2 regions of the Mycolicibacterium chubuense NBB4 genome follow, and region 1 is predicted to be linked to the other one. Evidence: predicted binding sites of a transcription regulator. Region 1 holds the regulator's gene; the other holds the start of a gene.
The links. The regulator LexA, encoded in region 1, represses DNA repair genes until DNA is damaged. The targets are predictions, from matches to a motif close to CGAACANNTGTTCG.

Region 1 (10,015 bases):
TCACCGAGCACGTGCAGGGCGACGTCGATCTGATCGCCCGCCTCAAGGACGCCGGCGTGGTGCCCAACGCACGCGTGACCGTGGAGGTCAACGACCACGGCGGCGTCATGATCGTCATCCCCGGCCACGAGCAGGTGGAGCTCCCCCACGAGATGGCCCACGCCGTCAAGGTCGAGAAGGTCTGACCCGCATCACCCCGCTCGCTGCCCGAACGACCGGCGCGGCGGCAGCTGCACGCCGAGCTGGCCGGCCAGCCGATAACCGGTGCGCGCCAGTTCGCGGATGCGCTCGGGGCGAAGGCCCGACCGCAGCGCCTGGTCGAGCATGCCCGCCATCTTGTGGTCCGACCGGCACCTGAGCGCGGCGTCGAGCGAGATACCGGCAAGCGGGCCGTCTCCCCGCGCATAGGCCGAAAAAGCAAGCAGGACAAGCGCTTCGACGCGCCAAGGCTCCGGCAGACGCCGGGACAGGTCGGCCCATAGCGCCTCGGCCGCGCCGGCGTGATCGCCGACGGCCAACGCATACAACGTGTCGCGGACCCGGCCGTCGGACAGCGCCAGTGCCAGCCGCGCGGTCTGATCGTCGGTCAGCGGACGGCCACCTTCGAGCCGTTCGGCGCACGCCAGTGCGTGCTCGATGTCGGCGCGCGCGATGGCGTCGGTGCGCTCGGTGATCACCGCGGACTGTTCGATCAGGTGCTTGAGCGCTGCACTGTGCGCCTCGTCGGCGGGCGCCACGACGTCGACGAGTTCGGAGCGGCGATCGTAGAGCCGTCTGCCGTCCAGCACGGCGGCCACCGCGATGGGCGACGCGGCGGGATCGTCGACGACGCCCGTGCGCCCGCAACCGTCCCCGCAGTACCAGCCGGCGCCCGCGGCCACCTCCGCGACGACGTGTGAGGAGGTCAGTTCCACACCCTGGCTTGCCAGCTCGGTGGCCAGCCATCCCACCAGGTCGCGGCGTTCCTCGGCGCACACCCGGCAGCCCGCCCCCTCCGCGTCGACGATCACCGCGATCGCCGTCTCCGCTCCGGAGGACGCCGCCAACTCGGCGAGGCAGGACAGCGACTCGTCGAGCCTGCCGTCGAGATCGGCACGCAAGACAGCACCCATCTCGCCGTCAGCGGCGGTGACGAGCACCAGCGATTTTTCCGGCACGAAGCCGAGGACGGCGGGTATCGCCGCGATGAGGGCACCGGGGCGGTCGAGCGGGGATTCGGGGCGAGTTGATGTGGCCATACCGCCAACCTGGCAACAGCCGCCGACGTCGAAGGGCCGTCGACGGTCCGCCGGCGCCGAACTGGGGATGAAACCGCGATTGGGGATGAATCCGGGCCGGCTGCGCGCACTCGTTCGGTTCCGGCACCGGTCACGCCGTCGGGTCACAACCGTCGTCCGGCGCCGCCGGCACCTCGTCTCCGGGGCCGCCGGCCTCGGCGCGGGCCACCAGCGCGTCGACGGCGCCGTCGAACGGCGGTGAATACGACACCGCGTCGGCGCAGCCGCCGCCGTGGAGGCCGCCGACCACCCCTGCGACCGTGGACCCGTTGATCCACGGAGCCCCGGAGAACCCGGCCACCAGACCGTCGCAATGCACCTCGGGGAAGCCGTACGGCGACGCGGTCGCCGGCGCCCGGCAGGAGGCCGGCCCGCCGGTGCCCGCACCGTATCCGATGACGGTCACCTCGGTCCCCGGGCGGGGAGCCGGGCCGGGCGTCAGCCCGCCGCCGGCGGTTCCCTCCAGGCTGGCACCGTCGGCGCGGCTCACGCGCGCGACCGCGAAATCGGCTGCCGGGTCCTGTTCCTGCACCCACCGCGGGTCGAGGTACACCGCGTCGACGTGCCAGCCCTCCGTGGCGTCGGACCCGTCGGCGAAGCCGGGGACGAACGTGGCGTCGGCACCACCGTCGAGGCAGTGCGCGGCGGTCAGCATCAGGTCCTTCGAACCCGCGTCCAGCACGGACCCGCTGCACACGTGCAGCGCTCCCCCACCCAGGAACACCGCGCCCACCCGCCGGTCGGGGGCCACCGGGTGCGCCGCCGGCATCGCCGTCGGAGATGCCGGTGCGGAGGTGGCAGGCACGGCCACCACGGCAGGCGAACCGCAGGATAGCGGGACCGCCGCCGCGATCACGACCATCGCCAGCCGGGCAGCCACGGACACGCGCATGGCTAATCCTGCCCCACGGCGCGTTTCCATCGCGCGTCAGAAGGGTAGATGCCAGCTCACCCCTGCGGAATGTGGCACCGACGTGGGAGCGTTCCACCAAGTGGGTGACGCTTCGACCGCAGGCGTGGCACCGATCCGTACGTGCGAGACACTTGGTGTTCACGGTCAGGTCGACACGACTCTTGCGACGACCCCGGCGAGGAGGCAAGACACATGACTGACAGTTCAGACCCCGGCCAGCGGTATCAACCGGAGCAGACCGGCATGTACGAACTCGAGTTCCCCGCGCCCCAGCTGTCCTCCCCCGACGGGCGCGGGCCAGTGCTGATCCACGCGCTCGAAGGGTTCTCCGATGCCGGCCGGGTGATCCGGCTGGCGGCCCAGCACCTCAAGAACACCCTCGACACGGAGTTGGTCGCCTCGTTCGCGATCGACGAACTGCTCGACTACCGGTCCCGGCGACCGTTGATGACGTTCAAGACCGACCACTTCACCCACTACGACGAGCCCCAGCTGAATCTCTACGCGCTGCACGACAGCGTCGGGACACCGTTTCTGCTGCTGGCCGGTTTGGAGCCGGACCTGCGCTGGGAGCGCTTCGTCACCGCGGTCCGGCTGCTGTCGGAGCGGCTCGGTGTGCGCCGCGTGATCGGGCTGGGCTCCATCCCCATGGCGGTCCCCCACACGCGACCGATCACATTGACCGCGCACTCCAACGACAAGGAGCTCATCGCCGATCACCAGCCGTGGATCGGCGAGGTTCAGGTGCCCGGAAGCGCGTCGAACCTCCTGGAGTTCCGGATGGCCCAGCACGGTCATGAAGTCGTCGGGTTCACCGTGCACGTGCCGCACTACCTGGCACAGACCGACTACCCCGCCGCCGCGGAGACGCTGCTGTCCGAGGTCGCCAGAACCGGTTCGCTGCAGATCCCGACGGCGGACCTGACCCGTTCGGCGGCCGAGGTTCACGACAAGGTCAACGAGCAGGTGACGGCGAGTCCCGAGGTCGCTCAGGTGGTGGAGGCGTTGGAGCGACAGTACGATGCTTTCGTTGCCGCTCAGGAGAACCGGTCCCTGCTGGCGCGCGATGAAGAGCTGCCCAGCGGTGAGGAACTCGGGGCCGAGTTCGAACGGTTCCTCGCCCAGCAGGCCGGCGAATACCGGAAGGACAAGGAGGATCCCGGGGAGGCCGGCTAGCCGTTCCCGGACCTCCGGGCTGCCATCCGTCCCGACGACGAATTGGGCGATATGACCGCGACACGTGAGTTCGAGCGATGACCGAACGCAAGCCGAACCTGCGCCCCGTGCGGGAACTCACCCCGACGCTGGAGTACCGCACCATCCACGGATATCGCCGGGCGTACCGGGTGGCGGGCTCGGGACCGGCGATCCTGCTGATCCACGGGATCGGCGACAACTCCACGACGTGGAGCACCGTGCAGACCACGCTGGCGCAGCGCTTCACCGTGATCGCGCCCGATCTGCTGGGTCACGGCAGGTCCGACAAGCCCCGCGCGGACTACTCCGTCGCCGCCTACGCGAACGGCATGCGCGATCTGCTCAGCGTTCTGGGCATCGACACGGTCACCGTGGTCGGCCACTCCCTCGGCGGCGGGGTGGCGATGCAATTCGCCTACCAGTTCCCCCAACTCGTCGAGCGACTGATCCTGGTCGGCGCCGGCGGAGTGACCAAGGACGTCAACATCGCGCTGCGGGTGGCGTCCCTGCCGATGGGCAGTGAGGCACTGGCGCTGCTGCGTCTGCCGCTGGTACTGCCGGCACTGCAGGCCCTCGGCAGGCTCGGCGGGTCGCTGTTCGGTTCCACCGGCATGGGCCGTGACATTCCCGACGTGCTGCGCATTCTCGCCGACCTGCCGGAGCCCACCGCATCCTCGGCCTTCGCCCGGACGCTTCGAGCCGTGGTGGATTGGCGCGGTCAGGTCGTCACGATGCTCGATCGCTGTTATCTGACGCAATCCGTCCCGGTCCAATTGATCTGGGGTAGCGGCGATTCGGTGATCCCGATCAGCCACGCCCGGATGGCCCACGCCGCGATGCCGGGTTCGCGATTGGAGGTCTTCGACGGTTCGGGCCATTTCCCGTTCCACGACGACCCGGACCGCTTCGTCGAGGTGGTGGAGAAGTTCATCGATTCGACCGAACCCGCTGTCTACGACCAGGACTACCTTCGCGGACTGCTGCGCGCGGGCATCCGCGAAGGTGCCATCTCGGGACCCGTGGACACGCGCGTCGCGGTGCTCGACGCGATGGGCGCCGACGAACGCAGCGCCACCTGACCCGTCGGCGGCCGACGACGTAGCATCGGCGCATGGCCATCGACGTGACAGTGTTGCGCGTTTTCACCGACCGGGAGGGCAGGCACGGCAACCCTCTGGGCGTCGTGGACTCTTCCGCCGTGAGCCCGGCGGACCGTCAGCGCATCGCCACCCAATTGGGTTACAGCGAAACGATTTTCGTCACCGTCCCAGAAGAAGGGGCGCACACCGCGCACGCCCGCATCCATACCCCCACCACCGAGCTGCCTTTCGCCGGGCACCCGACCGTGGGGGCATCCTGGTGGCTGAAGGATCGTGGCACACCGATCAAGACGCTGCAGGTTCCCGCGGGTGTCGTGCAAGTCGGCTACACCGATGAGTTGACTTCGGTGAGCGCGCGAGCGGAGTGGGCGCCGGACTTCTCGTTCTCCGAGCTGGCGTCCGTCGACGAGCTCGCGGCGGCCGACCCCGACGACTACACCGACGACGTCGAGCACTACCTGTGGACGTGGCTCGACAAGGACGCGGGCCGGATCCGGTCGCGGATGTTCGCCCCGCACCTCGGGATCCGAGAGGACGAGGCCACCGGCGCGGCGGCGGTGCGCATCACCGAACACCTCAGCAGCGACCTCACCATCGTGCAGGGTGCCGGATCGGTCATCGAGACAACGTGGAGCCCCGACGGTTGGGTTCGGGTGGCAGGACGGGTCGTCGACGACGGGCTGCGTCAGATCGACTGAGCCGTTCAGCCTTGCGTCGTCACTTCGCGATGCGCCCGCAGCGCCTCGATCTCGCGCTCGAAGTCCTCGGCAGACGAGAATGAGCGGTACACGGAGGCGAACCGGAGGTAGGCCACCTCGTCGAGGTCGCGCAGCGGACCGAGGATCGCGAGGCCGACCTCGTGGCTGGGCACCTCCGGCGAGCCCGTCGCCCGCACCGCGTCCTCGACCTTCTGCGCCAGCAGATTGAGCGCATCGTCGTCCACCTGCCGGCCCTGGCAGGCTCGGCGCACTCCCGTGACGACCTTCTCCCGGCTGAAGGGCTCGGTCACACCGCTGCGCTTGACCACTGCGAGCACCGCCGTCTCGACGGTGGTGAACCGCCGCCCGCACTCGGGGCACGACCTGCGCCGGCGGATGGCCTGACCCTCATCGGTCTCCCGGGAGTCGACCACCCGGGAATCCGGGTGACGGCAGAAAGGACAGTGCATCACCGCTCCTTCGCCGCACCGACAGACAACCGCTTCGAACGACTTCGAGCGTACCTGCGCGCTTCGGGGACGGCCGAGCGCCGGACCGATTGACATGGACCCGACCAGTGGGATCATCAGTGTGCCTGCGCGACAGGGTGACCGGAGTTCGCGCCGTCGACCGCTCAGCCGACCGGCGCGAGGAGCGTCTGACCGGCGTCCAGCGTGGCCGACTTCAGCTCGTTGAGCTCGCGGATGCGCTGGACGACGTCGGCGACCGGAGCGTCGGGCGCGACGCGCTGGGCGACCTGTTGCAGCGACTCGCCGGTCTGCACCTGGACGACCGCGAGGCGGCCGGGGATCTCGGCCTGGCGGCCGACCACCCCGCCGGCCTGGGCGACCAGGCCGAGCCACACCGTGATCCCCGCGGCGATCAGCGCCAGCACCACCGTGGTCGCGGGAGTGATCGGGCGCCGGCGATGCGAGGCGCGCGACACCAGCACTCCCGTGCCGCGATAGCGCATCGGCGCACCGTCGGGCCGGGACCGACCCGGCCGACGCGTCACGGCACGGGCGGGAATCTGCCGGGCCGCGGCGCGAGGGACCTCATGCCGAGGCTCGCATGCGAACTCGTCCCAGGTTTCGCGAGTGTGAAGAACTGTCATGATGCTGCCTTTCCGTCCGGCGCCGTTCGCTCGTGTGTTCGAACTGTAGTCGATCATGCGTTCGATGAATAGAACACGTGATCGAACTGTTGCGAACGCTAATGCAGGGCACCGACAAGTCGGTCGAGCCGCAAAACCGCCACGATCACGGCGGAGGCGGCGGCGACACGCCTCGAACACATGTTTGAACTCGTCGTGGGGTTGGGTTACATTCGGGCGTATGAGCGATGACAGCAGCGACAGCACGGCCGGCTCGGACCACGCAGGCGACTCCGGCGCGCGCCGCGAGCGCGGGACCGCTCTGACCGAACGTCAGCGGACCATCCTCGAGGTCATCCGCACATCCGTGACCACCCGCGGGTATCCACCCAGCATCCGGGAGATCGGCGACGCGGTCGGGCTGACATCGACCTCGTCGGTCGCCCATCAACTGCGCACGTTGGAGCGCAAAGGCTACCTACGGCGTGACCCCAACCGGCCCCGGGCTGTCGACGTGCGCGGCATCGACGACGCCGCACCGGCCGCGCCCACCACGGACGTCGCCGGATCGGACACGCTGCCCGAACCCACGTTCGTGCCGGTGCTCGGGCGGATCGCCGCCGGTGGGCCGATCCTGGCCGAGGAAGCCGTCGAGGACGTCTTCCCGCTGCCGCGCGAACTCGTCGGAGAGGGCTCGCTGTTCCTGCTCAAAGTCGTGGGCGACTCGATGGTCGACGCGGCGATCTGCGACGGTGACTGGGTGGTGGTCAGGCAGCAGAACGTCGCCGACAACGGCGACATCGTGGCTGCGATGATCGACGGAGAGGCCACCGTCAAGACGTTCAAGCGCACGCGCGGTCAGGTCTGGCTGATGCCCCACAATCCGGCCTTCGACCCGATCCCCGGCAATGACGCAGCCGTGCTCGGCAAGGTCGTGACCGTGATTCGCAAGATCTGACGGGCCGGCGAGGGCTACTCGCCGCGGACGAACCCGTTCGTGCGAGCCATCTCTTCGCTGGCGAACCAGATCTCGACGGGGGCTTCGGCGTAGTCGGCGCTGTCCGGCGCCCAATACAGACCCGATCGGGTGTCCGCCTTGATCGGGTATCCCTCGGGCATCTGACCACGATCATCGAGCGGCATGTGCAGGGCAGTCGCCTCGGGCGCGGGTTCGTCGACGTCGATGCGGGCGTGGCGGCCCGTGTCCGTCATGGCATCCCTTCCGGCGGCGACGAACGCCGCAGCGGGCGGCAGGAACGGCTCCCGGTCGGACTCGACGGCCCCAAGGCGGGGTTCAGTCGACTCCGCTTCAGTCGGCTCCGCTTCGACCGGCTCGGACTCGACCGGCTCAGGTTCGACTGACTCCGCTTCGACGGGCAGGGGTTCGACGAACTCCGGTTCGGCGATCGGCTCGGCCGCCACCTCGGACGCTGTCGGTATGCGTGTCGGCGCGGTGTCCACGGCGTCGGGGTTCTCGTCTTCGAGGTCGCCGCCCGCTGCCGCCTCCTCGGTATGCGGTTCGGCTCCCGCACCGCCGGCAGACGATCCCCAGAAGTTCAGCGGACCGGACCCGGCCTCGTCAGCGGCAGCCGGTGGCGCCGTCGACGCCAACGAACCGAGGCCCTCACGGGCATAGCGGTCGCCGAACATCGCGTCTTCCCGGCCCTCGTGTCCTGCCGGCGGCCCACCCGCCAGTGCGGGCTCGTATTCTCGGCCGTCTCTCGGCGCCAGGCCTGCGGGCGGCCCGAACAGGTCCCCCCCACCGCGATGGCGCCGGTTGCGTGCGACGGCGAAGGCCACGACGCCCAGCAGCAGCAGGACCGGGATGATCGCCAGCAGCCACCACCAGGTCCAGTGGGCGCCGGTGGTCTCTTTGCCGCGGTCGGAGGCCTGCGGTGTCGCCGCCGGCGCCTGAGGCCCCGGTACCTCCAGGCCCGCGAGCTGAGCCGCGAGATTGCCCGGCTCGGTACTGAACTTCTTGGTCGCCGTGTCGTACGAGACGGAGCCGCCGCCGAACTTCTGGTTGATCGTGTTGCCGTTCTGCGTCTGATCGGACACCGGCGCACCCAGCGCGCCGGTGGCCCCGCCGAGCTTCTCCCACGCCGCATGCATGGCGCCCCGCACGATCACCGCACCGTAGTCGGGCGTCCAGAAGATCACCGGCTTGTCGGCCGCTGCGAACGCGCTCATCCGACTCGACGGCGCCAAGCCGCCGTCGACCTCACCGGTGATGGGAAAACCCAGGTCGCCCTGCGGTCCCCCGACGCTCTCGTACTTGGCCAGCACCTGACCGGTGACGACGTTCGCGCCGGTGTCGGGGCTGTAGAAGATCTTGCCGTTGACGAAGTTCTGCCCGTAGCCCTTGTCGCCGATCTTGTACGGTTCACCGTCGGCGGCGCCCAACGGCCCGAGCGGGCCCCCCGCCGCCCGCCGCGCGGCGTTGATCGCCGAGACCGGATCGTCGGCAATCTGCAGGTCCGCCAGCTGGCCGGCCAGTTCCGGCGGCTGCGTGGTGAACTTCTTGGCGCGTGAGTCGTAGGAGATCTCACCGCCGGTGAACTTCTGGCTCACCACCGGTCCGTCGTAGGTCTCGTCCTCCGCGGGCACCCCCAGCACCCCGGAGGAGCCACCCAGCCGGTCCCACGCCGCGTTGACCGGTCCGCGCACCACGCGCGCGCCGGTGTCGGCAGTCCAGAAGATCACCGGGTTGTCCGGGGCGCTGAAGGTCGTGTTGCGACTGTCGGGGGCTCGGCCCGGGCCCTCGTCGATGGTGGGAAAGCCCAGATCGCTGTCCGCGGGACCACCGAGCGACTCGTACTTGTCCAGGATGGCGCCCTGCATCAGATGGGCTCCGGTGGCCGGGGTGAAGAAGGCCTTGCCCGAGGCGAAGTTCTGCGCGAACCCGGGACCGACCTGGTAGACGTCTCCCGACTTGGGGCCCCAGGGACCGGCGTCACCGCCGCTGGCCTGCCAGGCGGCGGTGATCGCGTCGTTGGCATCGACATCGGGCTGCGCGGCGGCGGACGGGGCGAACAGGAGCGTCGTGGCGACCCCCAGCAGCCCGATCGTCAGGCGACCGACCGTTCGTAGGCGCAACAGCGGCTGCCGGCTCATTCATCCTCCCCGCGGTCTGCGACTGGCTCCCCGGCGTCCTGTCGGAGAGTTCTGCGAAAATTACCGCGTCCGTTCACTCTGCGTCAGTGGACGGCGATTACCAAGGACCCTCGCCGGTTCCCGGGAAGATTGAACGCGGACGCCCACCGTCCGAGCGATGCCGACCGGCCGGTGCTAAACCCCCAGGCTGCGCCCGATGATCTCCTTCATGATCTCGGTGGTTCCGCCGTAGATCGTCTGGACGCGCGCATCGAGGTAGGCCCTGGCGACGGTGTACTCCCGCATGTAGCCGTAGCCGCCGTGCAGCTGCAGGCAGCGGTCGATGAGGTGCACCTGCTTCTCGGTCGAATACCACTTCGCCATCGCGGCCTGCTCGACGGTGAGCTTCTCGTCCAGGTGCAGCTTGATGAACTCGTCGACCATCATCCGGACCACGGTGGCCTCGGTGGACAGCTCGGCCAGCAGGAAGCGGCTGTTCTGCTGGCTACCGATCGGCTTGCCGAACGCCTTGCGCTCTTTGGCGTAGTCGAGGGTCTCGGCCAGCACGGCTTCCATCGCCGCGGCCGCCATGATCGCGATGCTGATGCGTTCCTGCGGCAGGTTCTGCATCAGATAGATGAAGC
Region 2 (10,015 bases), 2.7 Mb from region 1:
CCTGCTCGTCACCGGTGTCACCTACCGGCACCCGGGCCTGCTCGCCAAGACCGTCACCACCCTGGACGTGCTCTCCGGTGGTCGTGCGGTCCTGGGCATCGGGGCCGCGTGGTTCGAGCGGGAACACCGCGGCCTGGGAGTGCCGTTCCCGCCGATCGCGGAGCGCTTCGAACGTCTCGAGGAGACGCTGCAGATCTGCGATCAGATGTGGGATCCGGACAACAACGGTTCCTTCGACGGGACGCACTACCACCTCGAGGAGACGCTGTGCTCGCCGCAGCCGATCAACCGCCCGAAGGTGATGATCGGCGGGGGCGGTGAACGCAAGACGCTGCGGCTGGTGGCTCAGTACGGCGATGCCTGCAACCTGTTCGCCAGTTCGCCCGACGACGTGGCCCACAAGCTCGAGGTGCTGCGTCGGCACTGCGACGTCGCCGGTCGCGATTACGGCACCATTCGCAAGACGGTGATGGTCAACAATCCGCGGCCCACGCCCGAAACCCGTGACGAATTCGTCCGGGCCATGGCTGATTACGCCGCGATCGGTGTCGACACCGTGATCGTCACGCCCACGACCGGGTCGCCCGCGGCATGGATCGAAGGCATGACACCCGCGGTGAAGCAGCTCGCCGAATTGGGCTGAGCGGGCGATTGTTTCGCTCATCCGTCGGGGTCGCCGCGAAGCAGTTCGTCGGGCTGGTGGGCGCGGTTGACGCCGGGTGATGAGGTGCCGTCGGTCCAGGCGAGGCGGCCGCGCTCCGTGACAGCCGCGGTCCAGTGGCCGTCGGTGAGCAGTTTGTGGTCCGGGCCGCAGGCGAAGTACAGCACGTCGGCGTCGGTGCGGCCGCCGCGGGCCCAATCGGTGCTGTGGTGGACCTCGCTGTGGTAGCCGGGTTCCAGGCAGCCGGGCCGGGTGCAACCGCCGTCGCGTGAGTAGCAGATGATGCGCTGATCGGTGGTGGCGATGCGAGTCTGACGCCCCAGATACAGCGGCCGGTCGCTGTGATCGTCGAACACGGCGAGGTAGTGGATGGCGTCGGTGGCCATCCGGATCAGGTCCCGCATCGGCAGCGCGGTGTTGCCGCCGGTGCGCGCCGGCGCGGGCATCGACACGTCCGGATTCGTCGCGGCATGCGCGGCCTGGTTGAGCTCGGCCAGCGTGGTGCGCGCGATCACGGTGACCGGATGGCCGCGGTGAGAGCCCATCTGCCCGGAGGACAGGGCGGTCTTGAGCCCGAGCTTGACGCCGTCGTGGCAGCGTTGACTCGGTGTGCGGTCGTCGGGAGTGTTCTCGATGCTCCCGTCGGGGAGGTGACGGCCGGGGCGGACCGCAGCCGAGCAGGCTTCGATGTAGGCGCGGTTTTCCGGGTCGACCCAACCCCAGAGCTTGCTCATCCCGTCGGGGCCTTGCGCACCCAGGTGGAGTCCACGGCGGCGGGCCCGGTCGGCTTCGTCGTAGTGCCCGTCGGGGTTGAACACCTCGTCGAGGCGCTTACCGACTTCTTTGACGAAATCGGCGTCTTGCTTGGCTGATTCGCGCACCAAGGTGGCTTCGACGTCCTCGCGGTCGACCGCTGAGGTGGCCGATGGCAGTTTGTCCATGGTGGTGGTGATCGCGCGCAGGTGGTCTTCGCCCAGCGTTCCGGCGGCGAGTGCGTCGGCCACCACCGGCAGTAGGGGAGGCAGGGCAGGGCCGGAGAGTTGGCGGCGCGCGCACACCTTGGCGGCGGTCTTGAAGCGGCGGGTCACCTCGCGTACCGGGATACGCAGTCTGGCGGCCAGCCGGGGTTTGACCATCGGGGCCATCGCGGCCTCGTCGGGCGGATCGGCGATCTGGCCGAAGGTCCGGTACATCAGTGCGCGGTTACGCCGCTCCTGGGTTTCCAGCCGCTCGGCCATCTCCATCCGGAACCGGGAACCGACCGTGTCGCAGGGCAGGTCGGTCATCTCGGCGTAGGCGGCGTCGACCTGGTCCAGCAACGTGCTGAACCGCTCTCGCGCCGCCGCGCCGGTGACGAACGAACCCATGACGCCACGCTATCGAACGCACGTGCGAAAGCGGCTACGTGCGAGCGGCCGCAGCGCAATCTGTGGATGAAACCGGCATTGGGGATAACTCAAGCGCAGGCGATCGCAGGCCTGCCTACTGCTTCGCGTACATAGCGGTCAGGCCGGCGGCCACCGCGAATCGCGGGCCGTGCACACCGTCGATGTTGGCGCGCCCCACCACCACCGGCACGCCCCGCAGCGCCTCACCGACCGTGCGCATGAGTTCGTCGTCGAGCGCGCCGCCGCCGGCGAGCACCAGCGCGGTCGGCGGCTCGTCGAACGCGGCCAGGCAGCGCGCGATGTTCGCCGCGACCGTCTCCTGCTTGATCGCCAGCCGCAGACTCCGCCACTCTTCGGCGGCGAGCCGATTGGAGAACGGGACCAGGCCGGCGCTGCCCCGTGTGCACAGCCGGCCGATCGCGTCGTGTGACGCCGGCGAGTCGAGGAATACCCGCCGCCCGTCCTCCTCGTGCGCGACGTGCGGCCCCTCGACCCGAACGGCCGGTGTCCGTTTGACCGCCTCCGCCAGCGCCCGCGGGATGCCCAGCACCCTGGCGACGGCGACGGTGATCGACTCCCCCGCACCCGCCGCGACCACCGTGCGTTCGGTGCCGATGAGATCGACTGTGCCGCCGCCGATGTCGCACACCACCGCCCCGGGCGGAATGCCGGGCGTGGTGCGTGCGCCCCAGGCCGCCGCCTCCGGCTCCGTCGCGAGGGTCGTGGCCCGCCTGCCGGTCAGCTCCTCCAGCGTCGCCGCCGCATCGGCGGCCTCCTCCGCCGCGAGCAGTGCGACGACGGTGCCCTGCGCGTCGGCGACGCCGCGGCGCAGCCACGCGCCGTTGTCGATCGACGCGAGGTCGGTGAAGAACGCGTCGTGCACGGCGAGGCCGTCCACGGCGGTCGGCACCGAACGCAGGCGGACCTGCCGGACGCACCCGGGCACCGAGCGACGCAGGACGGCATGGGCCTGGGCGGGTGAAAACCTCGATGTCTCTCCATTGACGCCGATCTCGACGTAGTCGTCGTCCGGGGCGGGCGGCGGTGGTGGGGAGGTTCGGCGGGTCACCGCGATGGCCGCGGAATCAGCGAGCTCCCTGCAGAATTCGGCGACGTCCACCAGGCTGTCGGCCGGCAGGCCCAGTGCCGCCGACAGTGCGATCGGGTCGGCCATCGCGCGGTAAGCCCGCCCCTCCTCGACCACCTCGACCGCCACCAGCGCGCCGGGTTCCAGGTCGGCGACATCGGCCTCGTCGACCACGGGCACGTCGATCGGTATCCGGTTCCGGATCAGCACCGCGTCGTCCTGGGCGGCCAGCACACCCACTATGTGCCAGCCACGGTCGACCGCCGCGCTGATCTCCCGGGCGGCCACTTCGAAGTCCGTGGCGTCGTCCACGGAGACGACGACGGGACCGCCGGCCGCCGACGCGGTCAGGTCTGCGAGCCGAACATGGCTGCCGACGCCGTATCCCGCGCCGGCGGGAGTGCTGGCGTCCGGCCGTCGCAGGCTGCGCACGGGTGAGGACGGCGAGTACCCCGGCGGTATCGGCGCCGTCGCGGTGTCCACCGGGCGCAGCGAGGACAGCAGCAGCTCATCGGCGCGCACGCCGGCATCGACCTCGATCCTGTGCAGCAGCGCCGCCGCGGCCTGCAGCGACTCGACGCTGCCCTTGCGTCCGCGGGTGGGCGCCTGCCCGTGCGCGATCGTAAAGACGACTCCGGATCGCACACGGGCCAGCACGATTTCGGTCGTGTGGTTACCGACGTCGATCCCGGCGACCACTGGATCCGATGACCGGCTCGCCGGTGTCGTCAACGCAACAGGCCCCGGCGCGTATAGGCGGCGGCGGCCTGCTCGACGAGCGCCGCACACCGCGAGGCTCCGCGCGCCACGAGCGACGCCCGCAACTCCTCGAGTTCGGCGGCGGTCGAGCGGTACGGGCGCAGGGCTTCGTACAGCGCCATCACGTCCTCATCGTCGATCGTCGCCAGTTCGGCCGCCCGCAGGAAGTTCTCGGCCAGCTGCGGGTTGCCACCCTCCTCGGCGACGACGGCCTGGTGCGCCAGCGCGGCGGGATCCATTCGCAGGTCTGCCAGACCCAGCTTGCCGTCGACGGCGTTGCCGATGGTCACGTCCCTGTCGCTCATGGATATTCGACCTTCACGGTCATCGGCGGTTTGCCCGGTTCGGACGCCTCGCGTTCCAGCGCCACCAGTGCGACCGCCCTGGCGTGATAGCGCGCCGAGATCGACTCGTCGGTGCCACCGGTGAAGATCGGCACCGGCGCCATGCCCTTGGCGTGACGCGCGGCGTTCTTGCCCAGTTCGCGGTACATCCTCGCCGTGAGCAGCGGTGCGACACTGAACAGCTCGAGGTTCGCCAGCGGCGCCAGGTCGCGGCGGTGGATCAGGGCGGTTCCCTTGCCCTGCAATCCGATTCCGATCCCGGAGCCCGAGAGGCGGGCAGCGGTGAGGCCGATGAGCCCGACGTCGATGGTGGAGCGCACGCGCACCGTCCTCGCGACGCAGCCCTCCTCCTCGAGGCCGGCCGAGATCTGGCGCAGCACTTCACCGATCGTGAGACCGCACAGACTGAGCCACACCGTGTCACCCCACGCCGGTGACAGCCCGATGCACACCTCGCGCGGATCGCTTCCCTGCCGCGCCTCCTCGATGTCGGTGACGACGACGTGCCCGCGGTGCTCGACCTGGTCGGCCGTCAGTTCGGCACTGCTGCGCGCCTGCCGGATCGCGTCGATCTCGGCGCGCCGCTGCTCGGTGAGCGCGTAACCCGTTGCCGGACCGGCATAGTCGTTGGGGTCGGTCAGCTTGGACAGCACGCGGAACTGATCGTCGAAGATCGCCGACGTCTGCAGCTGGTCGCCGCGCAGACGCTCCCGGGTCAGCGTCGTGATGGCCTCGGCCTCCTCGACGTAGCCGGTGCGGTGCAACGATGCGATCACGTCGAACACCGTCAGCTGTCTGGCCTCGATCGAGGCCGCCGCCTCGGCCACCATCTTGGGATGCCCGGCCGGCAGGTCACGCGATCCGTTGGCGGACACGACTTCTTCGACGCGGGAGTCGTCGTAGTCGGCCAGTCCGAGGTCGCGGTAGACGGCCTGGACCGCGGTCGCGGCACGGCGGCGCACGGCTTCCAGACGTTCGGGTGACACCGTGCGCAGGCCTCCGTCGGCACCCCAATCCCGTTGCAGCACCAGGAAGTCGTCCATGTCGTCGGAGTTGAAGTTCGACAGCGCGAACGCGTTGTCGTAGCGCGGAATCGAACCGAACCCGGAGAAGATGAAGTCGGCTCCGGCGAGCAGCACGGGCAGGGTGTGGGCACTGCGCCGGATGTCGGACTCGGAGATCAGGTTGTCGTTGCCCGCGCAGGACTCGAGGTCGCGCATCATCACCATCAGGTTCTCGGCGAGCAACTCTTTCATGCCCTCGGGCACCGACGCCACCACGCCCACGCCGTCGATGCCGCCGTTCTGCACACCCTGGGAGCCCAGTGCGCGCGCCAGCGACACGCACCGCGACTCCAGATACAGGATCGAGCACTTCTCCGCCGCGCCCATCAGCACCTCGGCGCCGCCGCCGCTCGTCACGCGCATCTTCAGCCCGCGCGAGGCGTACGCCGACGTCAGGATCGCCTTGCTGAACGGGGTGTCGTCGCCGTCGACGAAAACCTGCTCGGTGCCGTAGATCGAGATGGTTTCGGCATAACTGGTCAGTCCGCGCAGGCCGAGTCGCAGCTCGAGCGCCTCCTCGATGGAGCACTGTGCCATCGCACCGGGCGTGCCGACCTGCGAACCGATCAGCAGCGCGACCGCGTTCGACGGCGCGTCGCCCAGCACCGGCACCGTCGTCTCGACTTCGCGGAAGCCGTACGCGACGGCGCTGGCCGCGTCCGCGGCGATGAGCAGCGGGTCGTCGAGCTGATTGGTGACGTGCGCCTGATTGCTCGGGGTCCGGCGGGCACGCATCTTGGCCATCGCCATCTGCATCTCCACCGGGGACATCAGCGCGACCACACGGGCCAGCTTCGCGGGGGTGGTACCGCCGATCAGCCGAACCACCTCCGCCCGAGGCACATTGACATCGACGGCCATCCGGGCCAGCGCCGCGTCGTCGAGAGCCATCGCCTCCTCGGCGACCGCGAGATCGATCCCGTACCGGGCGATGAACTCGTCGATGACGTCGAACTCGGCGGCGCCTTTGCCGTCGAGTTCTGTGACATAGGGCCCACCGTCACCCCACTGAACGACCAGCGACGGGGAGGGGTCATGGGAGCTGTGCATCGCGACGAGCCCGAGGCCCGGGTCGGCGACGCTGAACCCGTCGAGGTTGACCGGTTTCGAGTTCAGAACCCGAAACCGGCCCAACTCGTCTGCCAAGAAGGCCTCCTAGTCGCGGATCTCGTTGTCTTCGTAGACGATCCGGCCGATCAGCTCGTAGCGGTCCTTGTCCCTGAACTTGAAGTACAGCGCGAGGAGAGCACCGAATGCGAACACCCCGACCACGATCCACGGTGTCAGCTTGAACAGCAACGTGCCCGACGCAGCGCCGGCTGCGGCGTCCTTGTGCTCCCACAGCAGATACACCACGTAGAGCATCCCGATACCGCCGAGCAGCGGCGCCAGGAACGTCTTGAACCAGTGTGCGCTGGACGGATGGTTCTTGTGGAAGTGGAAATACGCGACGACGGAGAAGGCACAGAGCGACTGCACGATCAAGATCGCCATCGTGCCGAGGATCGCGAGCAGCGTGTACATGTGGATGTACGGATCCATGCCGGCGAAGAAGAACGCCAGGATCAGCACCAGAGTGATGCCCGTCTGCACGAACGACGCGATGTGCGGCGAGCCGTGATGCTTGTGGGTGGCGCCGAGCGTCTTCTGCAGACCGGCGTGCAGGCCCTCGCGCCCCATCGCGTACAGGTAGCGCGACGCGCAGTTGTGGAATGCCATGCCGCAGGCGAACGAACCCGTCACCAGCAGGATGTTGAACAGCGTGATCGCCCACTCGCCGTAGGTGCTTCGCACCGGGCCGAAGAAGATCTCCGAGGACGTGTCGGCGCTCTGCGCCAGGTCGACGGCCTGCTTCGGGCCGGTGCCGGCAATCGCCATCCAGGAGACCAGGACGTAGAAGATGCCGACGCCGAGAACGGCGATCATCGTGGCCCGCGGGATGATCTTCTTGGGGTCCTTGGACTCCTCGCCGTACATCGCGGTCGACTCGAACCCGACCCACGACCAGAACGCGAAGAACAGGCCGAGGCCGGCACTGGCACCCGCGATCGCGGCCGGTTGGAACGCGCCGACCGGATTGAGGATCTGCCCCACGGCGAACCCGTCCGGACCGCCGCCCTTGACGGCCACCGCGATCGCGCCGAGCGACAGCATCACGATCTCGGTGATCAGGAACACCCCGAGCACCTTCGCCGTCAGGTTCACGTCGAAGTAGGTCAGGATGCAGTTCAGCGTGAGCATCAGCAGCGCGGGGATCAGCCAGTGGACGTGGATGCCCAGCTGGCTGTCGAACAGGTTCTGGAAGAAGAACGCGAAGATGCCGATCAGCGATCCTTCGAACACGACGTAAGCCATCGTGATGATCAGGCCGCTGGCCATGCCGATCACCCGGCCCAGGCCGTGGGAGATGTACCCGTAGAAGGCGCCGGTGGAGGTGATGTGCTTGGCCATGGTGGCGTAGCCGATCGCGAACAAGCCCAGCACGATCGTGGCCACGAGGTAGCCGGCCGGTGCGTGCGCGCCGTTTCCGAAGCCGACGGCGATCGGCACGTTGCCGACCATCGCCGTGATCGGCGCGGCGGTGGCGACCGCCATGAAGATGACGCCGAAGGTGCCTACGGCGTTGCGCTTGAGTCGTTGGACGGAGTCTGTGGATTTCTGCTGGCCGGGGGCCAGGGTTGTGGGGTCGTCAGTCATCTACTCGGTACCTCCCAAAGCGGGGCGTAAGTGCAGTCCAGCCCGTACCTGGGCGCCACTGTGGTCTAGACCACAGTGCTGGACCTGAGCCATATTGGCACTACCAATTCAGCTTCGCAAGGGGAACATCGAACCTATTGACACAAATGGTTGGACCTTTTACGTTGAGGGCACGCGCCCCGCCGACCAACGACAGGGAGTTTCGTGTACGACTACGGCACGTTCTCGTTCGATTCCAAGGCACAGGTGCTGGAGCGGGCGAAGGAATACTGGAACCCGGACAAGACCCAGTTCTGGACCGACTCCGGCGTCGACCTCGTCATCGACCGCCGACAGGACTACTTCCTGTGGGACATGAGCGGTCGGCGCCTGATCGACATGCATCTCAACGGCGGCACCTACAACCTCGGACACCGCAATCCCGAACTGGTGCAAGCGATCACCGAGGGAATGCAGTACTTCGACGTCGGCAACCACCACTTCCCGTCCGTCGCCCGCACGGCGCTGGCGCAGAAGCTCGTCGAGTCCGCCCCGGCGTCGCTGACCAAGGTGGCGTTCGGCTCCGGCGGCGGCGAGGCCATCGACATCGCGCTCAAGAGCGCACGCCATGCCATGCAGCGCCGCAAGATCGTCTCGATCGTCAAGGCCTACCACGGTCACACCGGATTGGCCGTCGCCACCGGCGACGACCGGTTCGCCAAGTTGTTCCTCGCCGACCGGCCCGACGAATTCGTCCAGGTCCCGTTCGGCGACGTCGACGCGATGGAGCAGGCGCTGCGCGGGCGCGACGTCGCCGCCGTCATCATGGAGACCATCCCGGCGACGTACGGATTCCCTCTGCCGCCAATCGGTTACCTGGAAGCGGTCAAGGATCTGTGCGAGCGCTACGACGCGCTCTACATCGCCGACGAGGTGCAGACCGGGCTCATGCGCACCGGCGAGATGTGGGCCATCACCAAGCACGGCATCGAACCCGACATCATGGTCACCGGCAAGGGACTCTCGGGCGGCATGTACCCGATCACCGCGGCACTGCTCAGCGACCGCGCGGCCAAATGGCTCGAACAGGACGGCTTCGGCCACATCTCCACGTTCGGCGGCGCAGAACTGGGCTGCGTCGCGGCCATCAAGACACTTGAGATCACCAGCCGACCCGAGGTGCGCTCCTCGGTGCACTACATCGCCGAGATCTTCTCCGAAGGACTGACCCGCATTCAGGCCGACTACCCGGACTGGTTCGTCGGCATCCGGCAGAACGGTGTCGTCATCGGCCTCGAGTTCGACCACCCCGAGGGCGCCAAGTTCGTCATGCGCGAGCTCTACCAGAACGGGGTGTGGGCGATCTTCTCGACGCTGGATCCCCGTGTGCTGCAATTCAAACCGGGCCTGCTGCTGGGCCGCGAACTCTGCGAGGACGTCCTCGACCGGGTCGAGGTCGCCGTCGGACGGGCACAGCAGGCCGCTACCGGACGGAGAAAGCCGTGACCGGCGAAAATCTCGTGCCCCACGCGGGCCAGCTTCTCGAGCGGGCGCATTTCGCCGCGGCCGCCTTCTCCGACTACGACCAGGCCTCGGTCGCACGGATCGTCGAGGCCGTCGCCGAGGCCGGCCACCGCAACGCCGAGCGGTTCGCCGCGGCCGCCGTCGCCGAGACGCAGATGGGCGTGGTCGACCACAAGATCGTCAAGAACCGGGCCTGCTCGCGCGGCATCGTCGACTTCTACCGCGACCAGGACTACGTGAGCCCACGGATCGACTCGGCCCGCAAGATCGTCGAGATCCCCCGGCCCGCAGGGGTCGTGCTGGCTCTGACACCCACGACCAACCCGGTGTCGACGGTGTACTTCAAGGTGATCCTCGCGATGATGACCCGCAACGCCGTCGTGGTCGCTCCTCATCCTCGGGCCAAGCAGTGCTCGGCCGATGCGGCCCGGGTGCTCGCCGAGGCGGCCGCCACCGCCGGCGCGCCGGACGGCATCATCCAGGTGATCGACGAGCCGTCCATCCCCCTGGTC

Region 2: the regulator LexA is predicted to act here: its motif matches at 2,042-2,055, upstream of MYCCH_RS23925 (HNH endonuclease signature motif containing protein).

The regions. Positions count from the first base shown of each region.
Region 1 is NC_018027.1:2,205,155-2,215,169, reverse strand. Features, by position in the region: gene MYCCH_RS10505 (iron-dependent transcriptional repressor DtxR) at 1-185, shown strand, start outside; gene MYCCH_RS10500 (DUF4192 domain-containing protein) at 192-1,238, opposite strand; gene MYCCH_RS10495 (trypsin-like serine peptidase) at 1,369-2,169, opposite strand; gene MYCCH_RS10490 (proteasome assembly chaperone family protein) at 2,383-3,366, shown strand; gene MYCCH_RS10485 (alpha/beta fold hydrolase) at 3,444-4,466, shown strand; gene MYCCH_RS10480 (PhzF family protein) at 4,499-5,185, shown strand; gene nrdR (transcriptional regulator NrdR) at 5,191-5,655, opposite strand; gene MYCCH_RS10470 (LysM peptidoglycan-binding domain-containing protein) at 5,820-6,158, opposite strand; gene lexA (transcriptional repressor LexA) at 6,520-7,236, shown strand; gene MYCCH_RS10460 (sunset domain-containing protein) at 7,251-9,392, opposite strand; gene MYCCH_RS10455 (acyl-CoA dehydrogenase family protein) at 9,567-10,015, opposite strand, start outside.
Region 2 is NC_018027.1:5,125,576-5,135,590, forward strand. Features, by position in the region: gene MYCCH_RS23920 (LLM class F420-dependent oxidoreductase) at 1-643, shown strand, start outside; gene MYCCH_RS23925 (HNH endonuclease signature motif containing protein) at 661-2,028, opposite strand; gene MYCCH_RS23930 (diol dehydratase reactivase ATPase-like domain-containing protein) at 2,144-3,835, opposite strand; gene MYCCH_RS23935 (diol dehydratase small subunit) at 3,865-4,200, opposite strand; gene MYCCH_RS23940 (propanediol/glycerol family dehydratase large subunit) at 4,197-6,449, opposite strand; gene MYCCH_RS23945 (APC family permease) at 6,459-8,000, opposite strand; gene MYCCH_RS23950 (class-III pyridoxal-phosphate-dependent aminotransferase) at 8,205-9,485, shown strand; gene MYCCH_RS23955 (aldehyde dehydrogenase family protein) at 9,482-10,015, shown strand, end outside.